Regions from separate parts of the Pontibacillus yanchengensis genome, predicted to be linked through region 2. Evidence: riboswitches for the same ligand, from Rfam matches in the RefSeq annotation. Region 2 holds a riboswitch; each other region holds the start of a gene.
The links. A riboswitch is a leader RNA that binds a small molecule or an ion and turns the genes downstream of it on or off. The one in region 2 is predicted to bind S-adenosylmethionine.
Positions count from the first base shown of each region.

Region 1: linked by a shared signal. The riboswitch ahead of GLW08_RS18745 (methionine ABC transporter ATP-binding protein) and the one ahead of GLW08_RS04200 (methionine biosynthesis PLP-dependent protein) in region 2 are both predicted to bind S-adenosylmethionine.
Region 3: linked by a shared signal. The riboswitch ahead of metK (methionine adenosyltransferase) and the one ahead of GLW08_RS04200 (methionine biosynthesis PLP-dependent protein) in region 2 are both predicted to bind S-adenosylmethionine.

Region 1 covers NZ_WMEU01000008.1:63,341-67,632, forward strand. The annotation lists gene GLW08_RS18735 (MetQ/NlpA family ABC transporter substrate-binding protein) at 1-737, opposite strand, end outside; gene GLW08_RS18740 (methionine ABC transporter permease) at 754-1,422, opposite strand; gene GLW08_RS18745 (methionine ABC transporter ATP-binding protein) at 1,412-2,440, opposite strand; SAM riboswitch class I at 2,627-2,733, opposite strand; gene GLW08_RS18750 (TlpA family protein disulfide reductase) at 2,962-3,375, shown strand; gene GLW08_RS18755 (hypothetical protein) at 3,376-3,699, opposite strand.
Region 2 covers NZ_WMEU01000001.1:862,671-866,962, reverse strand. The annotation lists gene metC (cystathionine beta-lyase) at 1-847, opposite strand, end outside; gene GLW08_RS04200 (methionine biosynthesis PLP-dependent protein) at 840-1,964, opposite strand; SAM riboswitch class I at 2,050-2,162, opposite strand; gene GLW08_RS04195 (4a-hydroxytetrahydrobiopterin dehydratase) at 2,386-2,679, opposite strand; gene GLW08_RS04190 (helix-turn-helix domain-containing protein) at 2,839-3,372, shown strand; gene sda (sporulation histidine kinase inhibitor Sda) at 3,608-3,742, opposite strand; partial or broken gene GLW08_RS04180 (polysaccharide deacetylase family protein) at 3,952-4,292, opposite strand, start outside.
Region 3 covers NZ_WMEU01000013.1:24,858-29,149, reverse strand. The annotation lists gene GLW08_RS20560 (alpha/beta hydrolase family protein) at 1-79, shown strand, start outside; gene pckA (phosphoenolpyruvate carboxykinase (ATP)) at 145-1,731, opposite strand; SAM riboswitch class I at 2,050-2,160, shown strand; gene metK (methionine adenosyltransferase) at 2,535-3,734, shown strand; gene asnB (asparagine synthase (glutamine-hydrolyzing)) at 3,991-4,292, shown strand, end outside.

The DNA of each region.
Region 1 (4,292 bases), on a different contig from region 2:
GAACCTTCCATAAATAGAGAATCTTCTGTTGGGTTCAACCCTGCTTCAATTGCATAGTTTGTGTTAATAGCTACTAATGCATCTTCTTCACGCTCATAGTTTTGAGGTAGTAGACCTGCATCAACATCAGCAGAGAACTTTAGGTTTTTAGGATTTTTGGCGATATCCTCGATTTTTGCACTTTTCTTATCTATACCTTCTTTTAACTCGATAATACCCTTTGATTCGAATAGAGAAAGAATACGTCCATGGTCAGCTACAGAACGACTCATAATCACTTCTGTTCCCTTTGGAATCTCGTCAATGCTGTTAATATTTTTTGAGTAAACTCCCATTGGTTCTATGTGAACTGGACCAATGCTTGCGAAGTCATATCCAAATTCTTTTTTCTGGTCTTCAAGATATGGTGTGTGTTGGAAGTAGTTGGCATCAATAGCCCCACTAGATAGATCTTTATTTGGCAGAATATAATCCTGGTACGTTTCAATGTTTAGTTTAATTCCTTTTTCTTTCAAAAGTGGTTTTGCTTCTTCAAGAATCTCAGCATGTGGAGTGCTTGAAGCGCCAATTGTCAGTTCTTTTACTTCCTCACTTTGTTGATCAGAAGAACCTTCCTCTGATGCTGAGTCGGATGAGTTCCCATTTGATGATTCTTCAGAGTTACCCTCAGAAGTTCCGCAAGCTGCTAGTACTAAAATAAATAATGTACTTGCAAGTAGTGTTAGAAATTTTTTCATGATTTCTCTCTCCTTTTTATCGTTTATCTAATTTATTTGATACATAATCGCCTAGAAATTGAAATAAGAAAACGATTAATACTATTAAAATGGTACTTACTAATACAACATCAAAATCCCATCTCTGGAAACCCTTCAAGTAAGCTAGGTCACCTAAGCCTCCTGCACCAATAACACCAGCCATCGCTGTATAACTAATAAGTGCAATAGCTGTAACTGTTATCCCTGATATTAGTGCAGGCATTGATTCTGGCAAGAGAACCTTGAAAATAATAGTCGATGTCTTTGCACCCATACCTTTGGCTGCCTCAATGACACCTTTATCAACTTCCTTCAGTGCTATCTCTACCATCCTTCCATAAAAAGGGGAAGCTCCAATAATCAGGGCAGGTAACGCTGCATTAGGACCTCTGATGGTTCCAATTAGGAATTCCGTAAAAGGGAATAACAACAATATTAAGATGATAAATGGAATCGCTCTAAACACGTTGACTACCGTAGCTACAATGAAATTCAGTATTTTATTTGCCCATAATCCATCTTTTGCAGTTAAATATAAAAGTAACCCAAGAGCAATCCCAAAAATAAATGTACCTAAGACAGAAATGCCTGTCATATATATAGTTTCCTTCGTTGCTTCTATCAAGTCTGCCATTTTTACATTTGGAAATAAACTACGAAGCATTTGGATTCACCTCAACTTTGACCGATGTTTCAGAAATATATTGAATGGCCTCTTGTATAACTTGTTCTTCTCCAGTTAGGTGAACGACCAAGGTTCCATAAGCCCCTTTTTGAGTCTGAGTGATTTTACCCTGCAGAATGTTAATAGAGATATCATATTGTTTTGCTACCTCACTAATGACTGCCTGGTTTGTCTTCTCTCCTACAAAATGAAGTTTTACTATATGACCTGAATCATATTGTGTAAGAATTTCCTGTAACGAATCATCTTGGTCTCGATCACCCATGACTTGTTCAACAAATCGCTTGGTCACCTTTTGTTGAGGATTCCGAAACACATCTAAAACATCACCTTGTTCCACAACTCGTCCCTCTTCCATTACAGCTACACGGTTACTAATTTTACGGATAACATGCATCTCATGTGTAATTAGAATAATGGTCAAGCCAAGTTTCTTATTGATATCTGTTAGAAGATCTAATATAGAATCCGTCGTTTCAGGATCAAGTGCAGATGTTGCCTCGTCACATAAAAGAACCTTTGGTTTATTTGCTAGTGCTCTTGCAATCCCAACTCTTTGCTTTTGTCCACCGCTAAGTTGAGAAGGATATGCATTTTCTCTTCCAGACAGTCCAACTAGATCAACAAGTTCATTTACTCGTTGTTCTCTATCTTGTTTAGAAACATTGGCAATCTCAAGCGGAAAACCAATATTCTCCTTAACTGTTCTTGACCAAAGTAAATTAAAATGTTGATAGATCATTCCTATTTCTTGTCTTGCATGTCGAAGACCTTTACCTCTTAGTTTTGAAATATCGTTTCCATCTATTATGACTTCTCCACTAGTTGGGTCCTCAAGGCGATTGAGTAAGCGGATAAATGTACTCTTTCCAGCACCACTGTACCCAATCACTCCAAATATTTCACCTTTTTCGATATCTAAGCTTACATCATCAACCGCTTGAACATTTCCTGAACTGGACTGAAATACTTTTTGTAATTCCTTAATTGAAATCAATGTCGATTACCTCCCTTTTGCTCCGACTATACTGATAATTTTACTTGGATTTATGGTTGAAGAGTTAAAATATTGTTTAGGTTTACTTAGACAAGACAAGCGTAAGTGCTAAAAGCTTTCTTACTTTTTAAATAAAAAACCTTTCTGCCCAAGAGGACAAAAAGGTTTATGTGTAAACACTTCGTCCTCTCATCTATCTAAGTCTAAAACTTAGCAGGATTTGGCACCTTTCAAACATGGTTGATGGTTGCCGGGCTTCATAGGGCCAGTCCCTCCGCCTCTCGTGATAAGAGATTCACGTTCTTTATTTAATTAAAGCATTAACTTACTTATTCACTAAAATTGATTCTAGCATGGTTAAACTTATAAGGTCAAGAAGTTTAACATTAAAACTTTATATGTTTCCACAACTGATATCAATGTCTCTTAATTAGGAAATAGTATGAATAAGTTGATTCTAATAAGAGTGTGATTTATGTTAGCATGTGGATGAATATTCGTCAATATAAAGGAGTTTGATTATGAAAGCCCCTATCTTTGAATTACAAGACATGAATGGAGAAATATATAGTTTAGAAGATGATTTAGGGAATAATGTTGTGCTTACATTCTGGACGTCATGGTGTCCTGATAGCGGTAGAGATTTACCCAAAAAAGAGCAACTTTTCCAATCAATGGACCATGATAAAGTAAAAATGATTACGATAAATGTCGTGGGAAGAGAACGAAATGCCCAAGAAGGCATCGATTATGCAAATAAATTTTTGACGCAACCCATACTTTTTGACAAAGGAACAGAAATATATGACGCTTACAACTGCCAGGGTGTACCTACCACGGTCCTTATTAATAGAAATGGTGAGATTGTCAAACAGTTTGGTGACCAAGCACAGTTCCTGGAAATCGTTGAAGCTATTGGAAGTAAACTTGTCTAATCAAGCAGACAAGTGAAAAAGTGCCTCAATCAATAAAACATCTTTATATCGCCCATTCATTTTTATTAAATGTTTGGGCACCTTTAATAACTTTATTTCGCCACTCCATATTAGCTGTAACGTATAGCTATCTGCTTCAACGATTACCTGAACGTTCCTACCTTTTATATCATGAAGTAAGCATTTTCCATTCTCTATTTCTAAACAAATCTGCTCACAATTACTATAAAACGAAACCACCAATGATCTATCATGTAATAAAGGACCTAAATCATTACGCTTTTCTACCCTATCCAACCACGCATACAACTCCTTGGCATTCATTGGCCCTCTCCTTTTTATCAAAAGTAAAGAAATTATAAGTTCTGGCGCTTACATGTCTAGCTCTTGAGCCCAGCAACTAGCAAACTTCCTGCCCGTCCTTACGATAAGTCAACATCGAATCGTTTTACTCTTCTTGTGTTTCCTTTCGGCCTACACGACGTAGGTTGGTTCGATGTTGCTGCGTGACGCAGCGGTCTTAATTGAACTTCCATCATTCCAGAATTCACTCTAACTCACAGGAAGACAGTTTGTACGGTGCTAGACGGGCTCTTACGCTTTTATTTGATGTCTAGCTCCATTGCTTTTGTTATTAGCTTACTGCTTGTAATTCTCTACAAAAATATAATATCCTCTTTGGTTCATAACAATTTAAAAACTTCTCGCAAACCCAGTCGAAATATTTCCCGAGAAATATATAATCAACCTATATTTTGTCGCAAATGAAAGAATATCCCCCTATATTGTAAAGAGTTCAACTATTCCAATGTTACATTATCCAGAAGAAATAAGGTGTTTTACAGATATACACACCGACTATAACCTTCCTAGTAATCACTTTTGACAATACAAAAGAGCATCGAACTACTCTAGAA
Region 2 (4,292 bases):
TTGAAGTCAATCCAGGATAATAGACTTTTGTAATAAGAGAATGGCCTTCTAAATAATTTGCTAGTTTTTCTGCTGATTCTACAGACTGCCGCATTCTAGCGTGCAGGGTTTTGATGCCGCGAAGGACCAGCCAGCAATCCTGAGGTCCTAAAATGGCACCGCATGAATTTTGTAAAAAACCGATTTGTTGGGCTAATTGTTCATCATTTACTACTACTAAACCAGCAACAACATCACTATGTCCTGCTAAGAACTTGGTGGCACTGTGAATAATAATATCCACACCAAGATCGAATGGTTTTTGTAACAAAGGCGTTAAGAACGTATTATCCATATACGAAATACAATCATGCTGTTTAGCAAGCTGTGTAACTGCTTCAATGTCTGTTACTTTTAACAGCGGATTCGATGGTGTCTCGATAAAAACAGCCTTCGTGTTCGATTGAAAGGCTGCTTTTACTTCATCAAGCTTGGTCATATCCACAAAGGTATGCTCGATTCCGAAACGAGAAAGGACTTGCGTAACAAATCGGAATGTACCTCCGTACACATCCTCGGTAATGAGTAGGTGATCACCTTTGGACAATAGCATAAGAGAACTAGACACCGCAGCCATGCCAGAGGCAAACGCGAAACCATGCGTGCCACCTTCAAGGTCAGCTATGGTAGTTTCTAGTGCATCCCGGGTTGGGTTACCGGAGCGAGCATAATCGTATTGACCAAATTCACTAATATCCTCTTGGTGGAATGTTGAAGCATGTTGAATCGGTACACTAACTCCATTGGATGTTTTGTCTACAGAATAATCATTGTGAAGTAGCTTAGTTTGAACAGAATAATTAGACATGTTGCTTAACCTCCGTTTGTGCTTTATCAAGAGCTTGTTGTAGATCTTTTGTTAGATCTCTATCATCCTCAATTCCTACAGATAAGCGGAGTAATCGATTATCTACACCATAACTAGAGCGTACTTCTTCTGGTATATCAGCATGCGTCTGAGTGGCAGGGTATGTGATAAAGGTTTCCACACCGCCAAGGCTCTCCGCAAAAGAAATAAGCTCAAAACTCTGAAGAAGGTATGGGACGAACTCCTCTTGTTGAACACGGAAGGAAAGCATGCCTCCATGACCAGGATAGAGAACATCTGTTACATTGGAATCGTTCTTAAGGAACTCAGCGATTCGTTTTGCATTGGTCTCATGCTGCTTCATACGAAGACCTAGTGTTTTTATACCTCTCATTAACAGCCAACAATCAAATGGGGATAATACGGCACCAGAAGCGTTCTGTTCAGCAGCCAGACTTTCACAGATGGCTTCATCATTGGCTACTACGAGTCCGGCGAGTACGTCATTGTGACCTCCAAGGTATTTCGTTGCCGAGTGTATGACAATGTCTGCACCTAGTTGAAGTGGTTGCTGTAGATAAGGTGTAAAGAAAGTGTTATCCACGATTAGAAGTAGGTTGTATTTTTTAGCTAATTTTGCAATGGCTTCGATATCAATTTGGGTCATGAGTGGATTAGTGGGTGTTTCGATAAATAGTCCTTTTGTCTTCTCTGTTACTACTTGTTCGAAATCTTCTGGCTCTGTGCTATTCACGTACGTAAATCCAAGGCCAAATTTTTGAAAGTGATTTTCGAAGAGACGGTAAGATCCACCATAAACATCTTGGGTAACAACGAATTCATCTCCTGGGGTGAAAATAGAGAAGACCGTTTGAATGGCAGCCATTCCGGAACTAAATGCAAATCCATCAAGACCAGATTCCAATGTAGCGATGGATTGCTCTAATAAATCGCGGGTTGGATTACCGGTACGGATATAATCATATCCAGTTGATTGTCCAATTCCTGGATGGCGGTAAGCAGTAGAGAGGTGGAGTGGTGGGGTGACAGCACCTGTTGTGGATTCACTGCGGTTCCCTGTTTGTGCTAGTTTTGTATCTAAATGATGACTACACATGTCGATCGACTCCTTTAGTATGGTATGAATGATAATAAAAAAAGCCCTTCCGAAGAAGAGCTTGATGGTCTCAAGTTTATCCTTCTTCTTATCTTTCAAGTGGACATTCATCCCACTTGCTGGAGGTAGCACCTCACCTAAATAGGCCGGTTGCTGAAGCTTCGACGGACCAGATCCCTCAGCTTCTCTGAATAAGAATGTTATGTGATTTGTAATTTATTTAATTACTACCATACAGCATTAAAGGATGTTACGCAATGAATGATTTTAGAAAATTTAAACTTTGGATAAATAGAGGAGGGGTGTGCTCGGAAATTCTATAATTTGCTCTGAATGCTCTCAGTCCCCCCTCTAAATCTCACTCCAGATCAATTCCCCTATAAAAAAGCCATCAAGGTATTCCCTCAATGGCTAATGTGATTTATTTTCGGTTTTCATAAACTTCATCAAAGCGTTGTGCTAAATCAAAGTCGCGGTTTGTTAGGCCACCTACATCATGAGAAGTAAGGGCTACAACGACCTCTTTGTACTCTAATTGTATCGAAGGATGATGGTCTTTTTCGTCTGCGATGGTGCCAATTTGTTGAACAAATTCTAACCCATCTTTATATTGTGCAAAAGTGTACACTCGTCCTATTTCAACTTCGTCTTTCACTTCCCATTGAGGGATATCCTCATGATTTTGCTTAATTTCCGTTTGAGATAATGTGCTCATGGTAATCCTCCTTATTAGGTATGGACTTCTATATATATTTTACCTTTTCATAAAAGAGTTAAACTAACCATAAAGTACCAAAGGGTTTTATGATAACTATGGAGAATATTATTATAGTAATGAAACATTAGTGATCTAGCTTAATAGGGAAGTGAATAAATGAGAGAATGGTTGAAAGTATTAAGGAAAGAAAAAGGATTCACCCAGGAATATGTAGCTTCCTTGTGTCATATTGATCGAGCATATTATGCTCAAATTGAAAGCGGTAAACGAACACCAAGTTTACAAATCGCTGAGAAAATAGCTGACATCTTATCATTTAATTGCTCAAACTTTTATGTGGATTATTTTATCGAACCATTACAAGCATCTTTGTCAGATTTACCTATTACATTTACACATTGTGATTTAGATTTAAAATATACATGGGTGTTTAACTCTCAGGTTGATTTTGAAGACAATTGGCTCATAGGCAAACAAATATACGATATAATGGATGAATCCTATAGTGACAAGTTAGTGGCCTTAAAAAAGGAAGTAATACGAACTGGGGAAATAAAAAAAGAGGTAATCGCGTTCTCCTTAAATGGAGAAGAACGTGATTATTTGACTTATGCCAAACCATTATATAACAAGAAAAATAGTATTGTAGGTGTAGCTACGGCAGCAATGGATATTTCAAAAGTAAAGTAAGTATAAGTTCTAGCGATTACATGTCTAGCTCCATCGCCCAGCGACTAATGTGCTTCCTCACCTCTGTACGACACATATATTTTCATGTTTCCTTTATCTCATACGGAATCAGGTGAAGTTCTGGGGTGAAAGAGGTTCGATTAAGACCGCTGCATCGTAAGCAACATCGAACCAACCCACGCCATGTGGGCCAAAGCATATATATCGCTAAGCGGGCGCCCCGAGTTTTTGTTCTTTATTCATTGATTTCTATATTTCGTTTTAACAATTCTTCCTCGAGAATAGTTAGAAATGATGCTTCGACGTCTTCGTTTTCTTTAGCTTCTTGATATGCTTTAATTAATAATTCATCTGTCAATTTTACGACCATTGGAATCCCCCCACAGCAACTTCTATATCTCTACTAATTATTATCTTGTACTACAAAGAACCTTTTTGTCATGTGGCTCATTTGTTACACAATAGAAACTTTCATCAATTTGTTTTATGAAAATAGTAATGAAAGTGGGTTGCTTAATATAGTATAAATAATACACTTGTGGGTAATGTCAGAAACTATTAATTACAGGACTTGAATATTTATGAAGATGATAGGTGCTGTAGCTCATTTACTGTAACAAATCGATATCCTTGATTTGATAATAATTTCAAGATTTCATTAATCGTATTTAAGCCATTATTAGTTTTATCATACATAGGGTGTAGTAGAATAATAGACCCTGTTTAATATTACTTTTTACGTAGTCAACTTTCTTTGAAAGTAGTATGAAGTATCCGGCTCTATATGAATTTCTTCTTTAGTATAGGAAGAGGACTTAAAAATCATAGGTTTATGAGAATAAGTATGATTCCCTAATTGATGCCCAGCATTGCTAATCTTTTCTCCGAGTTCCATATTTTCTTTGAGTTTGTTTCCTACT
Region 3 (4,292 bases), on a different contig from region 2:
TCATAATCTTGATCATTATTTTCCTCCAGCCATTAATCGACGTACCGTGAAACAGCTAGCAGAATGGCTTAAAGAATAAAAAATGGCTAACCCTTTTTTGGGCTAGCCATTTTATATAAAGGAGATGAGGGAGTAAATTTGGTGTTACTTATATGTTGGGCCAGCGTTACGAATTTTTTGGCTAACCCCATCAAATTTGTTGAAATTCTCATGGAATTTCTTAGCTAAATGTTTTGCTTTTTCTTGGTAGTCTGATTCATTCTTCCATGTTTTCTTCGGAATTAATACATCATCTGGAACACCAGGACAATGTGTAGGGATATTAAGACCGAAGATGTCGTCTATTACAGTCTCGCTGGAATTTAATTCACCTTCTAGAGCAGCTTGAATCATAGCACGGGTATAAGAAAGCTTCATTCGACTTCCTTCTCCATATGCTCCACCAGTCCACCCTGTATTAACTAGGTACACATTTGCATCAAACTGATCGATTTTTTCACCTAACATCTCCGCATATGTGGAAGCATGTAATGGTAAAAATGGGGAACCAAAACAAGTTGAGAAAGTAGCTTGAGGGGATGTCACACCTCGTTCTGTTCCAGCTAGTTTACTTGTGTATCCACTTAAAAAGTGATACATAGCTTGTTCTTTTGTTAGCTTACTGATCGGTGGCAGTACCCCGAAAGCATCAGCTGTTAAGAACACAATTGTGTTTGGATGTCCAGCAATACTTGGCTGAACTATGTTATCGATATTTTCAATCGGATAAGCAGCACGTGTGTTTTCTGTTAAAGATGTATTTTCGTAATCAGGTTCTCTTGTTTCTTCATCGAGGACAACATTCTCAAGGACTGAGCCGAATCGAATGGCATCATAAATCTGTGGTTCTTTTTCTCGACTTAAGCTCACACACTTTGCGTAGCAACCGCCTTCGATATTGAAGACTCCACGATTCGACCAAGCGTGTTCATCATCGCCTATTAAGCGACGGTGCGAATCGGCTGATAAAGTAGTCTTTCCTGTTCCAGATAGACCAAAGAACAAAGCAACGTCACCCTCTTGCCCAACGTTGGCAGAACAGTGCATTGGTAGTACATCTTGTTGAGGTAGTAAATAGTTCATGACAGAGAAAATGGATTTCTTGATTTCTCCTGCATACTCGGTACCACCTATTAACACGATACGGTGTTTAAAGGAAACCATGATAAATGCTTCAGAATGAGTACCATCAACTGCTGGATCTGCTTTGAAAGTAGGAGCAGACACAACGGTGAATGCGGTTTCATGATTGGCAAGTTCCTCATCCGTTGGACGAATGAATAATTGTTGTGCGAAAAGATTATGCCATGCAAATTCAGTTAGGACATGAATGGGCAGGCGATATTGCTCATCAGCACCAGCAAACCCTTTAAAGGAATAAATCTCATCCTGAGCTCCGAGATGGTGCATTACTTTTTCGTATAAACCTTCGAAAACTGCCTCAGAAATAGGCTGATTCACACTACCCCAATCAACCTCCTCCTCGGAGGTTTCATCTTCTACGATAAATTTATCCTTAGGGGAGCGGCCTGTGTATCGACCTGTTTCCGCCTGGATGGCTCCTGTTGCTGTTAGTCGCCCTTCCTTACGAAACAATATTTTTTCTACTAATTCTGCGACAGAAAGGTTTTTCATAACTGTTTCCTGTACAAACAGATCAGTCAGCTTTGACTTTTGATTTACCGTACTCATCGAACAAAACCTGCCTTTTTAAAATAATGGGAACATCGTCATGAAGACGAGAAAAAGCAAATAAAGGTAAAAACTGAGTGGACTCTAAAATAATACAAACATAAAAATGATGAGAGTCACAAGTCGTTTTTAATGTAAGAATAGTATAACACATTTATCTCATTAGTCCACACTATTTATATAATTCAAACTTTATGTTTACATTGATTTGAATATTGGCTTTAGCTAGTGGTGTTTTGCTTTGTATCTCCCGGGAAAATCCCCACACTAGTTGACATACCAGGTCCAAAACGTTATGATTGTTCGCGAACGGAAACTATCTTATCCTGAGTTGGTGGAGGGACAGGCCCAAGGAAACCCAGCAACCGTCACTGCATATAGTGAAATGGTGCTAACCTGATGCAAGGTATTGACCTTGAACGATAAGAGCGAAAGGACCCTTTCCCTTTGCTCAGTAACGGGAAAGGATTTTTTATTTTACTTTAGAAAAGTTCCCTTTCTTAAAGGAATATTGTAATAAAAAAGGTAACGACTTTTACTGGAATAGTGAGACGTCGTATTTTTCTAATGCAAAAATGCACATGCATTATTTAAAGACTTCTTTAAGTAATGTTTACACTTTCTGCTTCTTTTTATATATGCACATTGTTTACCAAACGATTATATTATTATTCATTATATCTAGGTTTGATAGCTACTGTTACTTAGTAGAGTAAGGAAGAAATAAAGGTTTGTTTCTTATAAAGTCAGCTGGGTGATGAGTTCCGTGTCAATTCATTGTTTTAAAGGAGGAGTTTGAGGGGATGGCTGCAAATCGCCGCTTATTCACATCAGAATCTGTTACAGAAGGACATCCAGACAAAATTTGTGACCAAATTTCTGATGCGATTTTAGATGAAATATTAAAAAATGACCCAAATGCACGAGTTGCTTGTGAAACAACTGTAACCACAGGCTTAGTATTGGTTTCCGGTGAAATTTCAACGAATACCTACGTTGATATTCAATCCATTGTGCGAGATACCATTAAAGAGATTGGCTACACGAGAGCAAAATTCGGCTTTGATGCTGAAACTTGTGCTGTATTGACTGCTATTGATGAGCAATCAGCTGATATAGCACAAGGGGTAAACGAATCATATGAAACTCGTGAAGGTCAAATGACGGACAAGGAAATTGAAAATATTGGGGCTGGAGACCAGGGTCTTATGTTTGGATATGCTAGTAATGAGACACCTGAATATATGCCATTACCAATTTCTCTAGCTCATAAATTAGCCAAACGATTATCCGATGTTCGTAAGGATGAAACACTAGAATACTTACGTCCAGATGGAAAAACGCAGGTAACAGTGGAATATGATGAAAACAATCAACCACTTCGAATTGATACCATCGTCATTTCTACCCAGCATCATCCGGAAATCACATTAGAACAAATTACAGAAGATCTTAAAGAACAGGTAATCAATCCCATTGTTCCAAAAGAATTATTAGATGACAAAACAAAATATTACATCAATCCAACGGGCCGTTTTGTAATTGGTGGACCTCAAGGAGATGCAGGTCTTACAGGGCGGAAAATTATCGTAGATACGTACGGTGGATATGCTCGTCATGGTGGTGGTGCTTTTAGTGGTAAAGACGCTACCAAAGTAGACCGTTCTGCAGCCTATGCCGCGCGCTATGTAGCTAAAAATATAGTAGCAGCTGAACTTGCGGATTCTTGTGAAGTCCAGCTTGCTTACGCCATTGGAGTTGCTCAACCTGTATCCATTTCTATTAATACGTTTGGCTCAGGTAAGGTATCTGAGGAAGCCTTGGTAGAAGCTGTTCGAAACATCTTCGACCTACGTCCAGCTGGTATTATTAAAATGCTTGATCTGCGCCGCCCTATATATAAAGATACGGCAGCATTCGGTCACTTTGGTCGTACAGATGTAGAATTCCCATGGGAAAAAACCGATAAAGCTTCAGAATTAATGGAACAAGTAAGGAAATAAACTCAAAACTGACCTCTTCTTTTGGAAGGTCAGTTTTTTATATGGGAAAAATGTTTAATGAAAGGACTTGATTAGGAAGGGATAAAGTCTAGCTTTAAAGTACCTACTGAAAGTATAGAACCTAGATATTTTTTAGCTATTCGTACCACTTAAAAATAGGCACTTTCGCTCTAGTTTGTTATAACTTTGTTTTCCCACATAATGCTTTTGTGGTAAACTTAAACAGGAATGTGACCAGAAAGAGAGGATCCTTCGTATGTGTGGTTTTATTGGAGTTATACGACATATGCCTTCTCCTTTAGATGAAGAGGGGAAGCAGAGATTTAAACAAAGAAATGATATTATTACCCATCGAGGACCAGATGATGAGGGATATTACCATGATGAACATGTATCCTTCGGTTTTCGTCGATTAAGTATAATAGATATTGAGAGTGGCCATCAACCGCTAAGTTATGAGGATGAACGGTATTGGATGGTTTTTAATGGTGAAATTTACAACTATGTTGAATTACGTGAGTCTCTTCAAAAAAAGGGGTACACGTTTGAAACAGAATC